DNA from 4 places in the Streptomyces litchfieldiae genome. Region 3 is predicted to be linked to each of the others. Evidence: riboswitches for the same ligand, from Rfam matches in the RefSeq annotation. Region 3 holds a riboswitch; each other region holds the start of a gene.
The links. Region 3 has a riboswitch for cobalamin ahead of RM590_RS27540 (prenyltransferase/squalene oxidase repeat-containing protein). Riboswitches for the same ligand answer to the same signal wherever they lie in the genome.

Region 1 (5,666 bases), on a different contig from region 3:
TGGACGCGCTCGGCGGGCTCACATGAGCGGCGTCAGGAAACGGCGCAGCCGCTCCTCGTAGGCGGGCGGGTCGGCGTTCCACATGGCCGCGTGCTCGGCGTCGGCGATCACGTGGAGGGTGACGCTCTCGGGGTGGCGGGCGGCCAGGTCGCGGGAGGCGTCCCAGGGGGCCACGGTGTCGCCGGGGCCGTGCAGGACGAGGACCGGCACGGGGGCGCCGCTCTCGCCGGGCGGCGGGGGCGCGGGCGGCGGCTCGGCGGCCTTCTGCGGCCGGCCGCCGGTGACCAGCGGCAGCAGCGGACCGGGAACGCCGCGGCGGGCGGCCAGGGCGCGCAGGGTCGCGGCCGGGTCCAGGACCGGCGAGTCGAGGACGAGTCCGGCGACGCGGTCGCGGGCCTCGGAGTGGGCGGCGGCGCGCAGGGCCATGGCGGCGCCGGTGGACCAGCCGTACAGCACGACGCACCGGGCCCCGTATCCGAGGGCGTAGCCGAGGGCGGCGTCGGCGTCCCGCCAGGCGCCGCGGTGCGCGGGGATGAGTACGGGGAGGTGCTGGTCGTGCAGGAACGGCACGATGTTGAGCGGGTGTTCGCGGGTGGCGCCGAATCCGTGCAGGGCGATCACCCAGGTGTCGCGGGAGCCGGGGATGAACCAGGCGGGCAGCGGGCCGTCGGGGGCGGGGATCGAGACGTCGGTGTGGGTGATGCCGAGGGCGGACTCGGGGGTGCCGAGGTGCAGCTGCGGGGTGAGGGTGACCGGGGCGCCGGGGGTCAGCTCGCCGTGGTCGACCCGCTCCAGGCGCCGCACAACGCTGTCGGGGCCGGCGCGCACCTCCAGCGGGGGGCCGACGACGGCGTGGCAGGACTTGCCCGCCAGGCCGTAGGTGCCGCGGCGGAGGGAGTGCAGGGAGCGGGTGAGGGTGACCTGTCCGGCCGCCGTGGAGTGCACGGACAGCCGCGCCCCCGCGAACCCGGGCGGCCGCCGGACGCGGGCGGCGTCATAGGCCCACCGCCCAGCGGCGACCGCGGCCACGACCGCCCCGGCACTCAGCAGTGTGGTGGCGGCCACGGCCGCCGTCGTGCGCCGACGCATGCCCCCAAGCATGGTGGCGGACCGCGTGCCGTGCCACCGGAGCGGCGGGTCTGTTACGCGGCGGGCCGGTGCCGCCCGTAGTGGCGCAACTTCTCCCCGACGCGGGTCAGCTCCGCCTCGGATATCAGGGTGGGGGTCCGGCCGGGGTTCGCGGTGGCGGTGAGCCAGAGGCGGCACATCCACTCCAACTGGGCCGTGTTGTCGTACGCCTGCCGCAGGCTGTGGCCGTGGACGACCGTGCCGTGGTTGCGCAGCAGACAGCCGGTGCGGTCGCGCAGGGCGGTGAGCATGTGGGCGGCCAGCTCGTCGCTGCCGTAGATGGCGTAGGGCGCGACGCGGACCGGGCCGCCCAGGGCGGCGGTCATGTAGTGGATCGGCGGCAGCTCGTCCACCAGCGTGGAGACGGCCGTCGCGTGCACCGCGTGGGTGTGGACCACGGCGGTGGCGTCCGTCGTGCGGTAGACCGCCAGATGCATCGGCAGCTCGCTGGTCGGCGGCAGCGTGCCGGCGCGGGGGCGGCCCGCCAGGTCCACGGCCAGCAGGTCGCGGGGGCGCAGCAGGTCGTACGGGACGCCGCTCGGGGTGACCAGAACGGTGTCGCCGAGGCGCACGGACAGGTTGCCCGAGGTGCCCACGACGAGGCCGTCGGCGACCGTCCGCCGGGCGTGTTCGATCAGTTCTTTCCAGGCCCGCCGCCATTCGGCGGGAACACGCCGCCACAAGTTCATCTCTCGTTCACCTATTCACCCTACGTTAACGGCGCTTGCCCCCGACCCGCCGAATGATTGTCCGATACATGGAACACATAACGTTGCTGATCGCGATCGTGATCATCACGGCCCTGGCGTTCGACTTCACCAACGGCTTCCACGACACGGCCAACGCCATGGCCACCACCATCTCGACCGGGGCCATGAAACCGCGCGCGGCGGTGGCGATGTCGGCGGTGCTGAACCTCGTCGGCGCGTTCCTCTCGGTCGAGGTCGCGCGCACCATCTCCGGCGGCATCATCGACGAGGAGGCGGGCATCGCGCCCGAAGTCATCTTCGCCGGTCTCGTCGGGGCCATCCTCTGGAACCTGCTGACCTGGCTCGCGGGCCTCCCCTCCAGTTCCTCGCACGCCCTCTTCGGCGGCCTGATCGGCGCGACCGTGGCCTCGGTGGGCACCGGCGCGGTCAACGGCGACGCCGTCGTGGCCAAGGTCGTCATCCCCGCCATCGCCGCGCCGCTGGTCGCGGGGACCGCCGCGCTGCTGGCCACCCGGCTCACCTACCGGCTCACGCGCGGTGCCGACGAGCGCTACAGCGCCCGGGGGTACCGGACCGGGCAGATCGCCTCGGCCGCGCTGGTCTCCCTTGCGCACGGCACCAACGACGCCCAGAAGACGATGGGCGTGATGACGCTGGCCCTGATCGCGGGCGGTTCGCTGGCGCCCGGCGCCGACCCGCCGCTGTGGGTCATCACCTCGGCCGGGGCCGCCATCGCACTGGGCACCTACCTGGGCGGCTGGCGCATCATCCGCACCATGGGCCGGGGCCTGACCGACATCGAGCCGCCGCAGGGGTTCGCCGCCCAGACGAGCGCCGCGACCACGATCCTCGCCTCGTCCCACATGGGCTTCGCGCTGTCCACCACCCAGGTCTGCTCCGGCTCCGTGATGGGCAGCGGCCTGGGCCGCAAGGGCGGCGTGGTGCGCTGGTCCACCGCGACGCGCATGGTCGCGGCCTGGGGCATGACGCTGCCGGCCGCCGGGACCATCGGCGCCCTGGGCGCGCTGCTCGCCGAGCGGGGCGACTGGGGCGTGGCCCTTGTCGCCGCGCTGCTGGTCGTCGCCAGCGTCGGCATCTGGCTGCTGGCCCGCCGCAAGCCGGTCGACCACTCCAATGTGAACGACACCGAGGTGAACGACAGTGACCGCGAAGGTGACATCGACGCACCCGCCGGGCCCGCCCCGGTGACCGTTCCGGCTCCCGCCGCGGCGCCGTCGCCCTCCCCGTCCGCCTCCTCCGCCCTCTCCTGAAGTCCGGGGTCATCCGTGCACATCGAATGGGCCGTCCTCGGCCAGGTCGTTCTCGTCTCCGTGCTGCTGACCGTGGCGCTGGTCGGCCTCTTCTCCGTCGGCATCCGGACCGGCTCCGCCACCTCGCGGACGCGGCCGGCCGGATACCTGTCGTTCGCGCTGTGCGCGGCGGCGGTCGGCTACGGCATCTTCATCGTCGCCACCTGAGCCGGGGGAACGTCCTCCCGGGAAGGCGAGGTTGACGGCGTTCCGCGGCACATGGTGGACTCTTCGGTGCCAAACGGCGGCAGGAGAGGAAGCCGGTGCGAATCCGGCGCGGTCCCGCCACTGTCACCGGGGAGCCCTCCCCCACCGTGCGTCACGGCCCCACCGAATCCCGGAGCTGGAAGGCCGGGGGAAGCGTCGATCCGGGAGCCAGGAGACTCTCACCGCCGGTCACGTCGAACCAGGGCGCGGACCCTGAGTGAGGACACCCCGTTATGACTGGCGCTTCCCCGCCCACCCCTGCCCTGCCCGCACCCCCGCGAGGTGTGACGACGGGCGGCTGAGGTCATGCGCGTACCCCACGCGACGGCGTACGGCATGGCCCTGGGCTACCTCGGCGACCTGCTCACCGGCGACCCCCGCCGGGGCCACCCCGTGGCCGGCTTCGGCCGCGCCGCCTCCGCCCTCGAACGGCGCCTGTGGCGCGACCACCGCGCCGCCGGCGCCCTGTACACCGCGCTGTGCGCGGGCGGCACGGCGGCCCTCGCCGCGCTGCTCGCCCGCCGCGCCGGCCGGGCCGGCGCCCCCGCGCTGACCGCCGCGACCGCCTGGGCGGTGCTCGGCGGCACCGGCCTGGCGCGCGAGGCGCGGGCCGTCGGCGCCGCCCTGGCGGCCGGCGACACGGACCGGGCCCGGGAGCTGCTGCCCCGGCTGTGCGGGCGCGACCCGGCCGCGCTGGACGAACGGGCGCTGGCCCGCGCCGTCGTGGAGTCGGTCGCCGAGAACACCTCCGACGCGGTCGTCGGCGCCCTGGTGTGGGGCGCCGCGGCCGGGGTGCCGGGGCTGGCCGCGTTCCGGGCGGTCAACACGCTGGACGCGATGGTCGGCCACCGCTCGCCGCGGCACCGGAACTTCGGCTGGGCCTCGGCCCGGCTGGACGATCTGGCGGGCTGGCCCGGGGCCCGGCTCACCGCCGCGCTGGCCGCCGCCGCGGGCCCCGATCCGCGCGGCGCGCTGCGCGCCTGGCGCGCCGACGGGCACCGCCACCCCAGCCCCAACGCCGGCCCGGTGGAGGCCGCGTTCGCCGGGGCGCTCGGGGTGCGGCTGGGCGGGACGCTGTCCTACGGCGGGCGGGTGGAGCACCGCCCGGTGCTCAACGCCGGGGGAAGGCCCGTCGAGGTGGCCGACATCGAACGGGCCGTGGCGCTGTCCCGCCGCGTGGGGGCGCTCGCGCTCGTCGTGTGCTGCGCGGCGCGCGCCGCCGGGGAGCGCCTGACCGGGGAACGCGTGACCGGGGAGGGACGGCGGTGACCGGGGAGGGACGGCGGTGACCGGCGGGGCGCTGCTGGTGGCGGGCACCACCTCCGACGCGGGCAAGAGCGTGGTCACGGCCGGGATCTGCCGCTGGCTGGCCCGCAAGGGCGTGCGGGTCGCGCCGTTCAAGGCGCAGAACATGTCGCTGAACTCGTTCGTCACCCGCGAGGGCGCCGAGATCGGCCGGGCCCAGGCGATGCAGGCCGCCGCCGCCCGCACCGAGCCGACCGCCCTGATGAACCCGGTGCTGCTCAAGCCCGGCGGCGACCGCGGCTCGCAGGTGGTGCTGCTGGGCCGGGCCGTGGGCGAGGTGAGCGCCCGGGGCTACCACGAGGAGCGGCAACGGCGGCTGCTGGGCACCGTGACCGACTGCCTCGCCGAACTGCGCGCCCGCTACGACGCGGTGATCTGCGAGGGGGCGGGCAGCCCGGCCGAGATCAACCTCCGGCACGGCGACATCGTCAACATGGGGCTGGCCCGCGCCGCCGGCCTGCCCGTGGTGATCGTCGGCGACATCGACCGCGGCGGCGCGTTCGCCTCTTTCTTCGGCACCACGGCGCTGCTGTCGGCGGCCGACCAGCGGCTGGTCGCCGGGTATCTGGTGAACAAGTTCCGCGGCGACCCGGCGCTGCTGACCCCGGGCCTGGACATGCTGCGCGGCCTCACCGGCCGCCCGGTGCTCGGCGTCCTCCCGCACCGGCACGGCCTCGGCATCGACGAGGAGGACGGGCTGCGGCTGTCGCTGCGCGGCACCCTCCGGGAGACGGAGACCGCCCCGCCGCACGGCCGCGACGTGCTGCGGGTCGCCGTGGTGGCGCTGCCGCTGATGTCGAACTTCACGGACGTGGACGCGCTGGCCGCCGAGCCGGGCGTCGCCGTGCGCTTCACCGACCGGCCCGAGGAGGCGGCCGACGCCGATCTGACGGTGCTGCCGGGCACCCGCGGCACGGTGCGGGCGCTGGCCTGGCTGCGCGAACGCGGCCTGGCCGACGCACTGTTGGGGCGGGCCGCCGAGGGACGGCCGGTGCTGGGGATCTGC
Region 2 (5,666 bases), on a different contig from region 3:
CCGTGGCCAGGGTCATCGCGTGCGGCTCGCGCACGCCGGCGGCTATCGCGCCGAGCAGCCAGTCGGTGAACAGCTCGACGGGGTCGTCGGGGGTCGGATCAGGGTCGAAGGTCGGCAGGTCTCCGGCGAAGACATCAAGCTCGCGCAGCAGTTGGCGCAGTTCCGGCATCCCCGCCCTCCTCTCGGTCACGCTGTCGCCGGGAAAGGGCGACTAATGGTTGAGCAGGATGCTACCATTAGCCCATGTCTCCCTCGCCACCTCCGACCGATCCCGAAGAGCCCGGCTCCCGCCTGGCCCTGGCGCTCGCCGTCACCATCCGGCACGACGGACACGGCGGCGTGGCCGACGATCTGCGCACCCCCGACGGGCTCACCGCCTGGGTCACCGAGCACGCCGGCGCGCTGCGACACGCCCTGGACGCCCGGGAGTTCATCGCGGACGGGGCCGCCCTTTCGGCCGTGCGCGCGCTGCGGGAGGCGGTGCGCGCCCTGTTCGCCCGCGCGGTGCGGCCGGGGCCGCCGAGCCGGGCGGACGCCCACCGGCTGCTGCCGGAGCCGGAGGCCGTGGCCCGGCTCAACGCGGCCGCCGCCCTCGTTCCCGCCGCGCCGGCCCTGCACTGGCCGCCCGGTGCCGCGGCCCCCACGGCCGGTGCCGCCTGGCCGCCCGGCCCTCCGGCGGCCGACCGGCTCACCGCCGCGCTGGCCCACGACGCGATCGCGTTCCTGGCCGGACCCGACCGCGCGCGGCTGCGCGCCTGCCAGGGCCCGCGCTGCGTGCGGTACTTCATGAAGGACCACCCGCGCCAGGAGTGGTGCAAGCCCTCCTGCGGCAACCGCGCCCGGGTCGCCCGCCACCACCGCCGCCACCGCGCGGAGTCCTGACCGCCCAGCCCGGACACGCTCCAGGACGGACAACGGCGGTCGGCGACCACTCCGTCGCGGCGCATGCCGGGAGGCCCCGCGCACGCCTAGCCTGGCCAGGAGTGAGCGGAAGCAGCCCCTTCGCGACGAGGAGTGCACGCATGAGCGCCATGACCGAACAGTCCGGCGGCCCCACCCTCCCCCAGCGCCGCCGGCTCGTCACCGATATCCCGGGCCCGCGCTCGCGGGAGCTGATGGCCCGCAAGCGGGCCGCCGTCGCCGACGGGGTCGGCACCGTGATGCCCGTCTTCGCGGCGCGGGCCGGCGGCGGGGTCGTCGAGGACGTGGACGGCAACAGCCTGATCGACTTCGGGTCCGGCATCGCCGTCACCGGCGTGGGCAACAGCGCGGAGGCGGTGGTGCGCCGGGCGTCCGCGCAACTGGCGCGGTTCACCCACACCTGCGCGATGGTCACGCCGTACGAGAGCTATGTGGCCGTCTGCGAGGAGCTGGCGCGGCTGACCCCCGGCGACCACGCCAAGAAGTCGATCCTGCTCAACTCCGGCGCCGAGGCGGTGGAGAACGCCGTCAAGATCGCCCGCTACCACACCGGCCGCCAGGCGATCGTCGTCTTCGACCACGGCTACCACGGCCGCACCAACCTCACGATGGCGCTGACCTCCAAGAGCATGCCGTACAAGCACGGCTTCGGACCGTTCGCACCCGAGATCTACCGGATGCCGATGGCCTACCCCTACCGCTGGCCCACCGGCCCGGAGAACTGCGCCGAGGAGGCCGCGGCACAGGTCATCGACCAGATCGGCAAGCAGGTCGGCGCGGCCAACACGGCCGCCATCGTGATCGAACCGGTCCTCGGCGAGGGCGGGTTCATCGTGCCCGCGCGCGGCTTCCTGCCCACGCTGGCCGCGTTCGCAAAGGAGAACGGCATCGTGCTGGTCGCCGACGAGATCCAGTCCGGGTTCTGCCGCACCGGCCAGTGGTTCGCCTGCGAGGACGAGGGCATCGTGCCCGACCTGATCACCACCGCCAAGGGCATCGCGGGCGGCCTCCCGCTGGCCGCCGTCACCGGGCGCACCGAGATCATGGACGCCGCGCACGTGGGCGGGCTCGGCGGTACCTACGGCGGCAACCCCGTGGCGTGCGAGGCTGCGCTCGGCGCGATCGAGACCATGCGCGAGCTCGATCTGCCGGCGAAGGCCCGCCGCATCGAGGAGATCATCAAGCCCCGGCTGCTGACCATGGCCGAGAAGCACCCGGTGATCGGCGACGTGCGCGGGCGCGGCGCGATGCTCGCGCTGGAGCTGGTCAAGCCGGGCACCAAGGATCCCGATCCGGCCGCGACGGCCACCCTGGCCGGGGCCTGCCACCGCGCGGGCCTGATCGTTCTCACCACCGGCACCTATGGCAACGTGCTGCGGTTCCTGCCCCCGCTGGTGATCGGCGAGGACCTCCTGAACGAGGGGCTGGACATCCTTCAGGACGCGCTGTCGCGGCTGTGAGCGACGTGTGGGGCAGCACCGGAGATCGCGGTGGTGCCCCATGGGTGCGCGGTACCGGCCGGCTGTGAGTTCGGCTGGCCGCAGCGGCGAGCCGGGCGCCCAGGAAGATCGCCGTTCGGTGCCGTCGTGGCCGTGGGGAGGCCGGGCGGGGGCACCCGGCCTCCGGGAGGCGGATCCCGTCCCCGGCACGGCGTTGTCCGCCGCCCCGGCCGGAGCCGGCGGCCGCGGATGTGCCGGGCCTGAAGGACGCGTTGCGCCGGTGACCGGCCGGTCTTCCGCCCGATCCGGACGCGGGGCGCGTGCCACCGGGCCATGCGACCTGTCACGGTGATGGCCTGACCTCGGCCCTGGGCAGCCGTGCGTGCCAACGGCGATCCGGAAGGGGGGGTTCCGTCGCCGTCCGGCAGGTGAACGCCCTGCCGCGCCGGGCCGGAAAGCCCTAGGATCGTGAGCGCAGCCGGTTCGCCCTGCCCGCCAGGCAGGCGCGTCGTAAGAGGGAACCCGGTGAGAATCCGGGACTGCCCCGCAGCGGTGAACGGGAACGACCGCCGTCATCACGCACTGGGCCCGCAGGGGCCCGGGAAGCGACGGCCAGTAGGTGTCCACTCCGGTGGACGTGCCCGTAAGTCCGAAGACCTGCCGCTGCCCGCTCGCCACCGGCGTGCGGAGTTCCGGACGACCTCGTGGGCGGGTCGGAGGAAGCACGGGCGGCGCATGCGCGGCAGCGCGCGCTCCCGGCGTTCCCCTCCCTTCGCGCGCCCGGGAGCGTTCTTCCGGACGAGGACGCGCACTCGCGAAGGAGAGAGTCCCATGTCCACCACCAGCCCTGTCCGTGCCACCGTGTACGGCTACCCCCGCCAGGGCGGGGGCCGGGAGCTGAAGAAGGCCATCGAGGGCTACTGGGCCGGCCGCGTCACCGCCGACGCCCTCCGGACCGCGGCCGCCGAGCTGCGCCGGGCCAACTGGCGGCAGCTCGCCGCCGACGGCATCCACGAGGTCCCCACCGGCGACTTCTCGCTCTACGACCACGTGCTCGACGCCAGCGTGCTGCTCGGCGTGGTCCCCGACCGGCACCGAGCGGCCGTGGCGGCGGACGCCCTGGACGGCTACTTCGCCATGGCGCGCGGCACGCAGGACGCGCCGCCGCTGGAGATGACCAAGTGGTTCGACACCAACTACCACTACCTCGTCCCCGAACTGGGCCCCGCCACCGTCTTCCGGGTCGACCCGGCCAAGCAACTCGCCGAGTTCGCCGAGGCGCGGGCGCTCGGCCTGACCGCCCGCCCGGTGCTGGTCGGCCCGGTCACCTACCTGCTGCTGGCCAAGCCCGCCCCCGGGGTGGCCCCCGACTTCGAGCCACTGGCCCTGCTGGACCGGCTGCTGCCCGCCTACGCCGAGATCCTGGCCGCGCTGCGCGCCGCCGGAGCCGCGTGGGTCCAGCTCGACGAGCCCGCGCTGGTACAGGACCGCACGCCGGCCGAACTCGCCGCCGCCCAGCGCGCCTACCGGGCGCTCGGCGGCCTCGCGGACCGGCCGAAGCTGCTGGTCGCCTCCTACTTCGACCGGCTGGGCGCGGCACTGCCGGTTCTGGCCCAGTCCCCCGTCGAGGGACTCGCGCTGGACTTCACCGGCCCGGCCGCCGCCAACCTCGGCGACCTCGCCGCCGCGGGCGGTCTGCCCGGCAAGCGGCTCGTCGCCGGCGTCGTGGACGGCCGCAACGTATGGATCAACGACCTGGAGAAGTCGCTGACCACCCTGGGCACCCTGCTCGGCCTGGCCGGCCGCGTGGACGTGGCCGCCTCCTGCTCCCTGCTGCACGTGCCGCTGGACACCGCCGCCGAGCGCGGCATCGACCCGGCGATCCGGCGCTGGCTCGCCTTCGCCCGCCAGAAGACCGCCGAACTCGCCACCCTCGCCAAGGGACTGACCCACGGCACCGAAGCCATCGCCGGCGAACTCGCCGCCAACCGCGCCGACCTCGCCTCCCGCGCCGGATCGCCCATCACCCGCGACCCCGCGGTGCGCGCCCGCGCCGCCGCCACGACCGAAGCGGACGCCCGCCGCGCGCACGCCTACCCCGAACGCGCCGCGGCCCAGCGTGCCCACCTCGGCCTGCCGCCGCTGCCGACGACCACCATCGGCTCCTTCCCCCAGACCGCGGCCCTGCGCTCCGCCCGCGCCGGGTTGCGCGCCGGACACATCGACACCGCCGCCTACGAGGAGCGCATCGAGGCCGAGATCCGCGAGGTCATCGCCTTCCAGGAGGAGGCCGGTCTCGACGTCCTGGTCCACGGCGAGCCGGAACGCAACGACATGGTCCAGTACTTCGCCGAACAGCTCACCGGGTACCTGGCCACCCGGCACGGCTGGGTCCAGTCCTACGGCACCCGCTACGTCCGCCCGCCCATCCTGGCCGGCGACATCTCCCGACCGGGTCCGATGACGGTGCGCTGGACCTCCTTCGCGCAGTCCCTCACCGAGCGGCCCGTCAAGGGCATGCTCACCGGCCCGGTCACCATGCTGGCCTGGTCCTTCGTCCGCGACGACCAGCCCCTGGCCGACACCGCCCGGCAGGTGGCCCTCGCCCTGCGGGACGAGGTCGCCGACCTCGAGGCCGCCGGGACCCGCGTCATCCAGGTCGATGAACCCGCCCTGCGGGAAACGCTCCCGCTGCGGGCCGCCGAACACGGCTCCTACCTCGCGTGGGCCACCGAGGCGTTCCGCCTGACCACCGGCGGCGTGCGGCCCGCCACCCAGATACACACCCACATGTGCTACGCCGAGTTCGGCGACATCCTGGCGGCGATCGACGACCTGGACGCCGACGTCATCAGCCTGGAGGCCACCCGCTCCCACATGCGCGTCGCGGAGGAACTCGCCACCGCCGGCTACCCGCGGGAGGCCGGTCCCGGTGTCTACGACATCCACTCCCCCCGGATCCCCGGCCCGGACGAGGTCGCCGCGCTGCTCCGCGAGGGGCTGGCGGCGCTCCCGCCCGACCGCCTGTGGGCCAACCCCGACTGCGGCCTGAAAACCCGTGCCTGGCCCGAGGTCCGCGCCGCCCTGACCAACCTCGTCACCGCCGCGCGCCGGATCCGCGCCGAACTCGTCACCGCCGCGGAGTGACACCGCCGGGCCGGGGCCCGTCCGCGTCACGCGCGCGGACGGGCCCCGACGGCCGCGCCGCCGGCGCCGGGCGGCGAGGTGACGCGGCCTTCCCGCCCGGCCCGGCGCGGTCTCACCAGATTTCGGTCCAGGTGAAGGCGACCTCGTCGCCTTCGGCGA
Region 3 (5,666 bases):
GTGGACGTAACCCTCGCCGCGCCGCTCCCCAACGTCACGGCCGCGCCCGACGGGTGCGGCCGGGCGGGGCGCGACCACCGCGGGCAGCAGCCCGAGCAGCACGGCCGCCGCCGCCCCGGGCGGCAGGGCGGGCGCGGTCAGCGGAACGGCGGGCGGGTTGAGCGCCGCGGGATCGGCGCCGGCGGCCCAGCCCACCAGCAGGGCGACGGCGGCCCCCGCGCCGGCCACCAGCCAGGCGCGCGGCCCCCAGCGGTCCGGCCGGTAGCGGGTGCGGACGCTGCGCCGGCCGCCCAGCCACAGCCCGCCGAGCGCGGCGGCCAGTCCGCCCACCAGCAACGGCAGCCCCAGCCCCGCGCCCTCCGCCGCCAGCAGACCGTACGAGCCGGCGCACACGCCCAGCAGCCCGCCGAGCGTGAGCGCCGTGGTGGTGTGTCGAACCGCGCGTGGCACCTGGGCCGTGCGCCCGTAGCCGCGGGCGTCCATCGCGGCGGCGAGCGCCACGGAACGTTCCAACGCGCCCTCCAGCACAGGCCGCGCCACCCGTATCAGCGCCCGGGCACCCCGGTCGGTCCGGCCGCGCAGCCGCCGGGCGTCCCGCATCCGCAGCAGATCGGCGACGAGGTGCGGGGCGAACGTCATGGCCACCACGACCGCCACGCCCACCTCGTACAGCGCGCCCGGCAGCGACTTCAGCAGCCGCGCCGGGTTGGCCAGGGCGTTCGCCGCGCCCAGGCAGATCAGCAGGGTCGCCAGCTTCAGCCCGTCGCAGGCCGCGAACACCACCGACTCCGCCGTCACCCGGCCGCCGATCCGCACGCTCTGCGTCCACTCCGGCAGCGGCACCTCGGGCAGCGTGAACAGCACCTCGGTGCCGCCGATCGGGGAGCCCAGCAGCACGGCGAACACCACCCGGATCGCCACCACGAGCGCGCCCAGCGCCAGGAAGAAGCCGAAGGCGTGCGCCCAGGGCGCGTCCGTGCGGCGCGCGGCCACCACATAGCCGGCCACGGCGATGATCAGGCCCAGCAGCAGCGGGTTGGTGGTGCGGGACGCGGCGGCGGCCAGGCCCAGCGCCCACAGCCACCACGCCCCGGCGTGCAGCGCGTTGCTCCGGTTCGCCCGCGGGGCCAGAACGCCGGCCGCCGCGCCCGCTCCCCGCCACCGCGCCGCCCGGCCGGGCGGCGCCTTCGGCACGCGTCCGTCGCACATGGCGGCCGGTCAGCCCCGGCGCCGCCGGGCGCGCACCACGGCGGCCGCGGCCAGCAGCACCACCACGCCCGCGCCCGCGGCCAGGGCGCCGGCGGAGCCGCCGCCACCGCCGTCCTCGGCGTCGCCCTCCGACGCGTTCGACTCCTCGGAGCCGCCGCCGAGTTGGTCGGCGCAGCCGCGTTCGGGATAGCCGGCGATCGCGCACAGCAGGGCGTCGGAGTTGTACCGCAACGGCTCGGCCGTCGCCGCCAGCGCCTCGGCCGCCGTGCCCCCGTCCGGGAGTTCGGCGCACTCGGTGCGCGGCTGCGGCGGCGACTCGCCGCCCGGCGCGTCCTCGGCGGTCCCGAAGTCGATGACGAGCGCGACCCGTTCACCGCCGGACTCCGCGGCGTCGCCGCAGATCGCCGCGAAGTCGCTCTCGCCGCGCGGCTCCTGGGTGTCGGAGGACTCGGTGCTCACCGCGAACCGGAACCCCAGCACATCCCCGTCCGATGGCCGCAGCGTGCCCGGCCCCTGGGTCGCGTACGCCCACCCGCCGTCGGCCTCGTCCCAGGTCCAGAACGACCAGTACCGGTAGCCGGAGTCGTCCGCCGCCGCGGGCGCCGCGCCCGCCCCGGCGACCAGACCCGCCAGCCCCAGCAGGACGGCCATGGCCAGCGGCGCACGGCGGCCCCACGGCAGCCAGCCGGTCATGCGCGGCGGGCCTTGCGCAGGGTCAGCACCACGCCGATGGCGATGCCCACCAACAGGCCGGCGCCGACCACCCACACGACCGCGCCCGGGCCCCCGTCGTCGTCCTCGGCCGCGCCCGCGCCGCCGTTCGCGCCCCCGGCGTCGTCCGGGTCGGGGCCGAGCGCGTTGAGCTGGTCGATCAGGTTCGTCCCGCCGAAGTCCTCCGGCGGCACCCCGCTCGCGTGCGCGGCCAGCACCAGCGTGCCCAGCGCGGTCGGGCTCGCCGCGTAGTCCGGCCACTCGGCGTGGTGCTCGATCAGCCAGTTGAGCGGGCCCTGCCGCTCCTCGGCCAGGCCGCCCGCCGACAGGGCGAGCACGGCCCGCGCGGTGGCCAGGTAGTCCGCCTGCTCCTCGCCGCCGGGCGGCGTGGACACCAGGTGCTGGCCGCCCTCGTCGAGCGCGCCGGCCAGATACGCGGCACCGGCCGCGCCCGCCGCCTCGTTCGGCGCCAACGCGTCCGCCCCGTCCGGCGATTCGCTCGCCGTGGCCTCCTCCGTCGGGCCGCCGTCCGCCGCGTCGCCGCACCCCAGGGGCTGGGCCGTGGCCTCCGGGACCTCCGGGTCCACCACCAGCCCGCTGCCGTAGGCGCCGAGCACCGCGTCCACCGTCGCCAGGTCGCTGACGAACAGATCCCCGCTCTCCGGGTCCGGCTGCCAGGCGAACGCCCCGCGCTCGTTCTCGTTCGCGGTGTCGCAGCCCAACTGGAAGCCCAGCAGCGCGTCATAGGGCGAGTTGCCGTCCCGCTCCACCTCGCCCGGCTGCTGCCCGGCGGCGGCGAACGCGCCGATGACCAGCGCCGTGGAGTTGGCGTCCGAGGCGCCGCCGGGGTTGAAGCTCCAGCCGCCGTCCGCGTTCTGCACGCCGGTCAGCCAGGTCAGCGCCGAGTCCACCGCCGCCTCGTGGCCGCCCAGCGCGGCCAGCGCCTGCACGGCGAGCGCGGTGGCGTTGGTGTCGGCGCCGGACACGTCGCCGCACGGCTGGGCCGGGTCGGGGCGGTAGGAGAGGAACGAACCGTCGTCGCACTGCTGGCCGGTCAGCCAGTCCACCGCCTCCCCGGCCGGGGTGTAGCCGGCGGTGTGGTGCGCGAGCAGCGCGACGGACTGCCGCCACACGCCGTCGTAACTCGGGTCGGCGTCGCCGAACAGCCCGGCGGGCGGCTCGGCGGCCGCCGGGGACTGGGCGAACGCGGCGCCGGCCGGGGCCGTCAGCAGGACGGCGGCGCCGGCCAGCGCGACGGCGCCGGTGAACCGTCGGCGCGGATTGGAAGGGAGGGACACGCGGATGCCTTTCGCTGTGCTGGTCCGCCGGCACGGCTAACCACCACGGCGCGGGGACGCGCTGCGGGGGCACCCGGCTCAGCGCCGTACTCCTCGACGGTGCCCGTCACTCGCGTGACCGGAGGCCAGTGCGCACCACGGGCAGGCGTTCCGGCTCGCGGGCACCGGTGGGGCCGGGCCCGCTCACGGCTGCGGGTCAGCGCCGGAATCGCACCGGCTTCCCCTGCTCGTGGCTATGACTGAAAAAGCCATACTAGCGGCGCGCGGAGCCCTCCTATGACGGCGGGGACGGGGCCCGGCTCATCAGGCGGCAGGCGGTCTCGATGTCCGCGTGGGCCTCGGCGAGGGTGGTGTTTCCGGACAGCCAGTACAGCAACGACGAGTGCCACGTGTGCTGGATGACCCGCACCGCGCTCATGTGCGCCTCCGCCTCCGGCCCGGTCAGCCCCGAGGCGTCCATCAGCAGCGTCGAGGTCAGCCGCGACACCGCGCCGACCTCCGCCCGCGCCGAGCCGTCGGCGAACTGCAGCGCCCGCATCATCGCCTCCGCCAGCCGCGGTTCGCGCTGATGGGAACGGAACGCCCGCTTCAGGGTGCGCACCAGCCGCTCGGCCGGGTCCCGTTCGGTCAGCGGCCGTTCGCGCAGCGTGGCGTGCAACTGCTCCAACTGGTCGTGCAGCACGCCCAGCAGCAGATGGATCTTGGACGGGAAGTAGCGGTAGAGGGTCCCGAGCGCGACCTGCGCCGACTCGGCGACCTCCCGCATCTGCACGGCCTCGAAGCCGCCCGCCGCCGCGAGCTCCGTGCTGACGTCCAGAATCCGCCGCCTGCGGGCCTGTTGCCGCTCCGTCCTGGCCGGGGCGGCCGGCTGGGGTCCTCGGGAGGTCATGGTGGGCGCTCCGGAGCCGGACTCGACAAACGGGGGCAGTTTACTCGGCAAGCGCGCGTGGTGATAATCACCTGGCTCGGGACATTTCCGCTGACGGGAAGCGCGTTATGGTCAGTACCCGCGAGTAGCAACAGGCAGAGGGGGCGGCGTGGCAGTCGAGGCCGACCAGGACCGCCCGCTCCGGGTCGGCCTGCTGACCTACAAGGGGAACCCGTTCTGCGGCGGTCAGGGCGTCTACGTCCGCCACCTCTCCCGCGAACTGGCCCGGCTCGGCCACCATGTCGAGGTCATCGGCGCCCAGCCCTACCCCGTCCTCGACGACGGCGTTCCCCTCACCGAGCTGCCCAGCCTCGACCTCTACCGCGAGCCCGACCCGTTCCGCACCCCCGGGCGCGGCGAGTACCGGGACTGGATCGACGTCCTGGAAGTGGCCACCATGTGGACCGGCGGCTTCCCCGAGCCGCTGACGTTCTCCCTCCGGGCCCGCCGCGAACTCGCCGCCCGGCGCGGCGAGTTCGACGTGATTCACGACAATCAGACGCTGGGCTACGGCCTGCTCGGCCTGCACCGCCTCGGCCTGCCGCTGGTCACCACCATCCACCACCCCATCACCGTGGACCGCCGCCTCGAACTGGCCGCCGCCCGGGACCGCAAGCGCCGCTGGTCCGTGCGCCGCTGGTACGGCTTCACGCGCATGCAGAAACGCGTCGCCCGCCTGCTGCCGACCGTGCTCACCGTCTCCGGCGCCGCCCGCCGCGAGATCATCGACGACTTTGCCGTCCGCCCCGAGCGCGTGCACGTCGTGCCCATCGGCGCCGACGCCCGCGTCTTCCACCCCGACCCGGCCGTGCCCCGGGTCCCCGGCCGGATCGTCACCACCTCCAGCGCCGACGTGCCCCTCAAGGGCCTGGTCCACCTCGTCGAGGCGCTGGCCAAGGTCCGCACCGAACACCCCGCCGCCCACCTCGTCGTCGTCGGCCACCGGCCCGGCGACGGGCCGGTCGCCGACGCGCTGGACCGCTTCGGGCTGCGGCACTGCGTCGAGTTCGTCAAGGGCATCAGCGACGCCGAGCTGGCCGGCCTGGTGCGCGGCGCCCAAGTTGCCTGCGTCCCCTCGCTCTACGAGGGCTTCTGCCTGCCCGCCGCCGAGGCCATGGCCGCCGGCACCCCCCTGGTCGCCACCACCGGCGGCGCCATCCCCGAGGTCGCCGGCCCCGACGGCGAGACCTGCCTGGCCGTGCCGCCCGGCGACGCCGGCGCCCTGGCCGCCGCCCTCGGCCGGCTCCTCGCCGACGAGGACCTGCGCGCCCGGATCGCCACCGCCGGCCGCGCCCGCGTCCTTGGCCGCTTCACCTGGGAACAGGCCGCCCGCGGCACCGCGGAGCACTACCGGGCCGCGCTGGCGGCGGGCCCCGGGCAACGAAGGAGCTGACCGCGTGCTGACCGTGGACTTCACCCGCTTTCCCCTCGCCCCCGGCGACCGCGTCCTGGACCTGGGCTGCGGCGCGGGACGGCACGCGTTCGAGTGCTACCGGCGCGGCGCCCACGTCGTCGCCCTG
Region 4 (5,666 bases), on a different contig from region 3:
GCTTGCGTACCGTTTCCGGGGGACTCGGCCCCGCAGGGAAGCGACGGGGCCGGCGGGGAGGAGAACGGTGACTGAACAGGGCCAGGGCGCGACCGCGGAGACTCGGCGCCCGCCTGCCGCGCCCACGCCCCCCGGCGCGGACGGCCCGGCGCCCGGCGCCACGCCCGGCGGGCGAATACGCCTGCCGCGGTTCCCGCGCGGGTCCCGCCTCGACCCGTATCTGCTGGCCGTCGCCTTCTTCGCCGTCTACACGGCGATATCGGTGAGCCGCTATGTACGGCACGAGAACCGCTCCTGGGACCTCGGCATCTTCGAGCAGGTCGTGGCCTCCTACGCCCGCCTCGAAGCGCCGGTCTCGGACCTCAAGGGGCCCGACTTCCCCATCCTGGGCGATCACTTCAGCCCGGTCACCGCGCTGATCGCGCCGTTCTACCGGCTCTTCCCGACCCCGGTGACCCTGCTCGTCGTCCAGGCCGCGCTGTTCGCGCTGGCCGTCGTTCCCGTCACCCGCGCCGCCGCGCTGCTCCTCGGCCGCGGCCCCGGGGCGGCCATCGGCGCCGCCTACGGGCTGTCCTGGGGCGTGCAGCGCGCCGTCGACTTCGACTTCCACGAGATCTGCTTCGCGGTGCCGCTGATCGCGTTCGCGCTGGAGGCCGTGCTGCGGGAACGCTGGCTCGCCGCCCTCGGCCTCGCGCTGCCGCTGCTGCTGGTCAAGGAGGACCTGGGCGTCACCGCCGCCGCGATCGCCGCCGTGGTCGCCGTCCGGACCTGGCACAGCCGCCCCCGCGTCGCCTCGGCCGCGCTCGGCACCGCCGCGCTGTGCGTGGCGGTCTGCGCCCTGACGATCGCCGTGGTGATACCCGCCTTCAACACCGGGGGCGAGTACGACTACTGGACCAAGATCGGCGAGGGCGACGGCGGCGGGCCGGTGAGCCTGCTGCTGACCGGCGCGGAGGAGAAGTTCCGCACGCTGCTGTGGATCCTGGTGCCCACCACCGGGCTGCTGGCGCTTCGCTCGCCGCTGCTGATCGTCGCCCTGCCCACCCTGGCCTGGCGGTTCGTCTCCGCCGAGCCGCACTACTGGAGCACCGACTGGCACTACAGCGCCGTCCTGATGCCCATCGCGGCGCTCGCGCTCACCGACGCCGTCGCCCGCAGCCGCTCCTCCGTCCGGCCCCGGCTGCGCGCGTACGCCCGCCAACTGCCGACCGCCGTGCTGGCCGGGGCGCTCGGGCTGAGCACCGCGCTGCCCGCCGGCACCCTCACCGAGGCCGCGACCTACCGGCAGAGCCCGGTCGCCCAGGCCGGGGAACGTGTCCTGGCCGCCGTGCCGGACGACGCGACCGTCGCGGCCAACGTGCGGCCCATCGCCCATCTCACGCAGCGCTGCCGGGTGTTCTGGATCGGCGACACCGGCGACGTCGTTCCCGAGTACATCGCCTACTACGACCCGCAGCAGACGGAGGAGTCGCTGCTGGAGTACGCCCGGCAGCTCTATCCGGAGGTGCCCAACCCCGAGGTGGTTGCGGCGGAAGCGGGTTACTGGGTGCTGCGGCTCTGACCCCGACAACCGGGTGGGCGTTGTCAGACCCGGCACTCACACTGGGGCCATGGACATCATCATCAGGGACGCGCGGCCGGCCGAGCTGGACGAGGCCGGCGAGCTGACCGCCTCCGTCTATCTGGGCGACGGGCTGCTCGACTTCGGCGAGGACGACCCGTACCTGGAGCACCTGCGGGACGCCCGGCGGCGCGCGGAGCACGCCGAGGTGCTGGTCGCCGTCGACCCTCCCCCAGACTCCGTCTGGGAGGTGCCCCCAAGCGCTAACGAGGTGCTGGGCTGTGTCACGTTCGTGGGCGCGGGCGGGGAGTTCGCCGACATCGCGGCGGACGACGAGGCGGAGTTCCGGATGCTCGCCGTACGGCCGTCGGCCCGGGGCCGGGGCGCCGGCGAGGCGCTGGTGCTCGAGTGCCTGCGGCGGGCACGCCGGCTCGGCAAGCGGCGTGTCGTTCTTTCCAGTCAGTCGCAAATGCACACGGCGCACCGGCTGTACGAGCGGCTGGGGTTCGTTCGGGCGCCTGAGCGCGACTGGGAGCCGATCCCGGGCATGGCACTTCACGTGTTCGCACTCGACCTCTCCCTCAACGGAGAGCAGGAGCACAACATATAGGGGCTCTCCCTCAGCGCGGCACTAGATGTATGCTCATGCTCGCTGTCGCCGCGGGGAATCCGGTGCGAATCCGGAACTGTCCCGCAACGGTGTGCGATGGGCTGATTTATGCTGCCCATCGTCAGTCCGACCCCCTGCGGGCGGCATCGAACAAGTCCGGGCCTCGTGGAGTGGGCCGGCGGACGCCACGCGGTATGCCTTTGCCTTGCCACACGCATGCCCCGGTGCGCCCGTCGCCTCCCGCCCCCTTCCGGGGCCGTCGCGCATTCGAGGGAGAGCCACCGAGTGACCACCGCACCCGTCGCACCCGCGGAGCCGGTCACAGCCGCGCTGCCGCGCACGCTGTCCGGCCTCACCGCCGATCTGCCCGCCGCCGACCCCGACCGGGTCGCCACCGCCGTGCTGCGCGGACGCCACCCCGCGTCCGACGAGGCCGAGACCCGCGCGCTGGCCATCGAGGCGGCGGCCGGGCTCATCGCCGAGGACCCCGCCTACTCCCGGCTCGCGGCCCGGCTGTTGACGCTGGCGATCCGGGACGAGGCCGCCGCGCAGGGCGCCGTGTCGTTCTCCGCCTCGGTCGCCATCGGCCACCGCGAGGGCCTGATCTCGGACACCACCGCGGCGTTCGTCCGGCGCCACGCGGCGGAGTTGGACGCCCTGGTGGAACGGGCGGTCGCCGACGGCGCCGACGACCGTTTCGAGTACTTCGGGCTGCGCACCGTCGAGTCCCGGTACGTGCTGCGCCACCCCACCACCCGCAAGGTCATCGAGACCCCCCAGCACTTCCTCCTGCGCGTCGCCTGCGGCCTGGCGGACGGCGACTCCCCGCGGGCCCTGGCCGAGGTCGCCGAGCTGTACCGGCTGACCAGCTCGCTGGCCTATCTGCCGTCCTCCCCCACCCTGTTCAACTCCGGCACCCGGCACCCGCAGATGTCCGCCTGCTATCTGCTGGACTCCCCCCGGGACGAGCTGGACTCCATCTACGAGCGGTACCACCAGATCGCCCGGCTCTCCAAGCACGCCGGCGGCATCGGCCTGTCCTACTCGCGGATCCGCGCCCGCGGTTCGCTGATCCGCGGCACCAACGGCAAGTCCAACGGCATCGTGCCGTTCCTGCGCACCCTGGACTCCTCGGTGGCCGCGGTGAACCAGGGCGGCCGGCGCAAGGGCGCCGCCTGCGTCTATCTGGAGACCTGGCACGCGGACATCGAGGAGTTCCTCGAACTGCGGGACAACACCGGCGAGGAGGCCCGCCGCACCCACAACCTGAACCTCGCGCACTGGATCCCCGACGAGTTCATGCGGCGGGTCGAGGCGGACGCCGACTGGTCGCTGTTCTCCCCCGCCGACGTGCCCGAGCTGGTGGACCTGTGGGGCGACGACTTCGACGCGGCCTACCGCCGCGCGGAGGCCGCCGGCCTCGCCCGGCGGACGGTGCCCGCCCGGCAGTTGTACGCCCGCATGATGCGCACGCTGGCGCAGACGGGCAACGGCTGGATGACGTTCAAGGACACCGCCAACCGCACCGCCAACCAGACCGCCCGGCCCGGCGCGATCATCCACTCCTCCAACCTGTGCACCGAGATCCTGGAGGTCACCAGCGACGGCGAGACCGCCGTGTGCAACCTCGGCTCGGTCAACCTCGCGGCCCACCTCGGCGGTGACGGCTCGATGGACTGGGAGCGCCTGGACGCCACGGTCCGCACCGCCGTGCGGTTCCTGGACCGCGTCGTGGACATCAACTTCTACCCGACCGAGCAGGCCGCCGCCGCCAACTCCCGCTGGCGGCCCGTCGGCCTGGGCGTGATGGGGCTCCAGGACGTCTTCTTCCGGCTGCGGCTGCCGTTCGACTCGCCCGAGGCGCGCGAGCTGTCCACCCGCATCGCGGAACGCGTCATGCTCGCCGCCTACGAGACCTCCGCCGACCTCGCCGAGGAGCGGGGCGCGCACCCCGCCTGGGCCGACACCCGCACCGCCGACGGCGTGCTGCACCCCGACCACTACCCGGACGCCGAACCGGCCTGGGCCGCCCGCTGGCTCGCGCTGCGCGGCCGGATCGCCCGCACCGGCATGCGGAACTCGCTGCTGCTCGCCATCGCCCCCACCGCCACCATCGCCTCGATCGCCGGGGTGTACGAGTGCATCGAGCCGCAGGTGTCCAACCTGTTCAAGCGCGAGACGCTGAGCGGGGAGTTCCTCCAGGTCAACACCTACCTGGTGGCCGACCTGAAGCGGCTGGGGCGCTGGGACGACACCACGCGCGAGGCGCTGCGCGAGGCGAACGGCTCGGTGGAGGCGCTGCCCGGCCTGCCCGAGGAGGTGCGCGAGCTGTACCGCACGGCGTGGGAGCTGCCGCAGCGCGCCCTGATCGACATGGCCGCGGCCCGCACCCCGTACCTCGACCAGGGCCAGTCGCTCAACCTGTTCATGGCGGCGCCCACCATCGGCAAGCTCAGCTCGATGTACGCCTACGCCTGGAAGCGCGGCCTGAAGACCACCTACTACCTGCGCTCGCGCCCGGCCACCCGCATCGCGCAGGCCGCCCGGACCGGCGCGGCCACCGCGCTGCCCGATCCCGGCCACGGCCCCGTTTCGGCCACCGTCCCCGAGCAGGCCCTCGCCTGCTCCCTGGAGAACCCCGAGTCCTGCGAGGCGTGCCAGTGACCACCACACCCGTGAAGAACCTGCTCGATCCCGGCTTCGAGCTGACCCTGCGCCCGATGCGGTACCCGGAGTTCTACGAGCGCTACCGGGACGCCATCAAGAACACCTGGACCGTAGAGGAGGTGGACCTCCACTCGGACGTCGCCGACCTGGCGAAGCTCTCGCCGGGCGAGCAGCATCTGATCGGCCGGCTGGTGGCGTTCTTCGCCACCGGCGACTCGATCGTCGCGAACAACCTGGTGCTGACGCTCTACAAGCACATCAACTCCCCCGAGGCGCGGCTGTATCTGTCGCGGCAGCTCTTCGAGGAGGCGGTGCACGTCCAGTTCTATCTGACGCTGCTGGACACCTATCTGCCCGACCCCGAGGAGCGGGCGGCGGCGTTCGCCGCGGTGGAGAACATCCCCTCCATCCGGGAGAAGGCCCAGTTCTGCTTCCGGTGGATGGACTCGGTGGAGGACATCACCGCCCTGTCCTCCAAGGCGGACCGGCGGCGTTTCCTGCTCAACCTGATCTGCTTCGCCGCCTGCATCGAGGGGCTGTTCTTCTACGGCGCCTTCGCCTACGTGTACTGGTTCCGCTCCCGCGGCCTGCTGCACGGCCTGGCCACCGGCACCAACTGGGTGTTCCGCGACGAGAGCATGCACATGGACTTCGCGTTCTCCGTGGTGGACACCGTCCGGCGGGAGGAGCCGGACCTGTTCGACGCGGAGCTGGAGCGGGAGGTGACCGCGATGCTGCGGGAGGCGGTGGCGGCCGAGCTCCAGTTCGCGCGGGACCTGTGCGGCGACGGACTGCCGGGCATGAACACCGAGTCGATGCGCCAGTATC

Region 1: it holds a riboswitch for cobalamin, as region 3 does, so the genes downstream of both, RM590_RS19875 (cobalamin biosynthesis protein) here and RM590_RS27540 (prenyltransferase/squalene oxidase repeat-containing protein) in region 3, are expected to answer to the same signal.
Region 2: it holds a riboswitch for cobalamin, as region 3 does, so the genes downstream of both, metE (5-methyltetrahydropteroyltriglutamate--homocysteine S-methyltransferase) here and RM590_RS27540 (prenyltransferase/squalene oxidase repeat-containing protein) in region 3, are expected to answer to the same signal.
Region 4: it holds a riboswitch for cobalamin, as region 3 does, so the genes downstream of both, RM590_RS03330 (ribonucleoside-diphosphate reductase subunit alpha) here and RM590_RS27540 (prenyltransferase/squalene oxidase repeat-containing protein) in region 3, are expected to answer to the same signal.

What each region holds. Positions count from the first base shown of each region.
Region 1 covers NZ_JAVREL010000011.1:204,849-210,514, reverse strand. Annotated here, with positions in the region: gene RM590_RS19895 (alpha/beta hydrolase) at 19-1,089, opposite strand; gene RM590_RS19890 (class II aldolase/adducin family protein) at 1,143-1,817, opposite strand; gene RM590_RS19885 (inorganic phosphate transporter) at 1,886-3,109, shown strand; gene RM590_RS19880 (hypothetical protein) at 3,125-3,316, shown strand; cobalamin riboswitch at 3,403-3,533, shown strand; gene RM590_RS19875 (cobalamin biosynthesis protein) at 3,662-4,624, shown strand; gene RM590_RS19870 (cobyric acid synthase) at 4,641-5,666, shown strand, end outside.
Region 2 covers NZ_JAVREL010000001.1:65,798-71,463, forward strand. Annotated here, with positions in the region: gene RM590_RS00285 (pyridoxine/pyridoxamine 5'-phosphate oxidase) at 1-169, opposite strand, end outside; gene RM590_RS00290 (ABATE domain-containing protein) at 244-882, shown strand; gene gabT (4-aminobutyrate--2-oxoglutarate transaminase) at 1,023-2,381, shown strand; cobalamin riboswitch at 2,822-3,039, shown strand; gene metE (5-methyltetrahydropteroyltriglutamate--homocysteine S-methyltransferase) at 3,192-5,507, shown strand; gene RM590_RS00305 (DUF4430 domain-containing protein) at 5,620-5,666, opposite strand, start outside.
Region 3 covers NZ_JAVREL010000019.1:129,727-135,392, forward strand. Annotated here, with positions in the region: gene RM590_RS27530 (energy-coupling factor transporter transmembrane component T) at 1-1,209, opposite strand, end outside; gene RM590_RS27535 (SCO2322 family protein) at 1,219-1,902, opposite strand; gene RM590_RS27540 (prenyltransferase/squalene oxidase repeat-containing protein) at 1,899-3,218, opposite strand; cobalamin riboswitch at 3,342-3,491, opposite strand; gene RM590_RS27545 (TetR family transcriptional regulator) at 3,493-4,107, opposite strand; gene RM590_RS27550 (glycosyltransferase family 4 protein) at 4,256-5,539, shown strand; gene RM590_RS27555 (class I SAM-dependent methyltransferase) at 5,544-5,666, shown strand, end outside.
Region 4 covers NZ_JAVREL010000001.1:705,890-711,555, forward strand. Annotated here, with positions in the region: gene RM590_RS03320 (DUF2079 domain-containing protein) at 68-1,561, shown strand; gene RM590_RS03325 (GNAT family N-acetyltransferase) at 1,611-2,171, shown strand; cobalamin riboswitch at 2,195-2,326, shown strand; gene RM590_RS03330 (ribonucleoside-diphosphate reductase subunit alpha) at 2,388-4,835, shown strand; gene RM590_RS03335 (ribonucleotide-diphosphate reductase subunit beta) at 4,892-5,666, shown strand, end outside.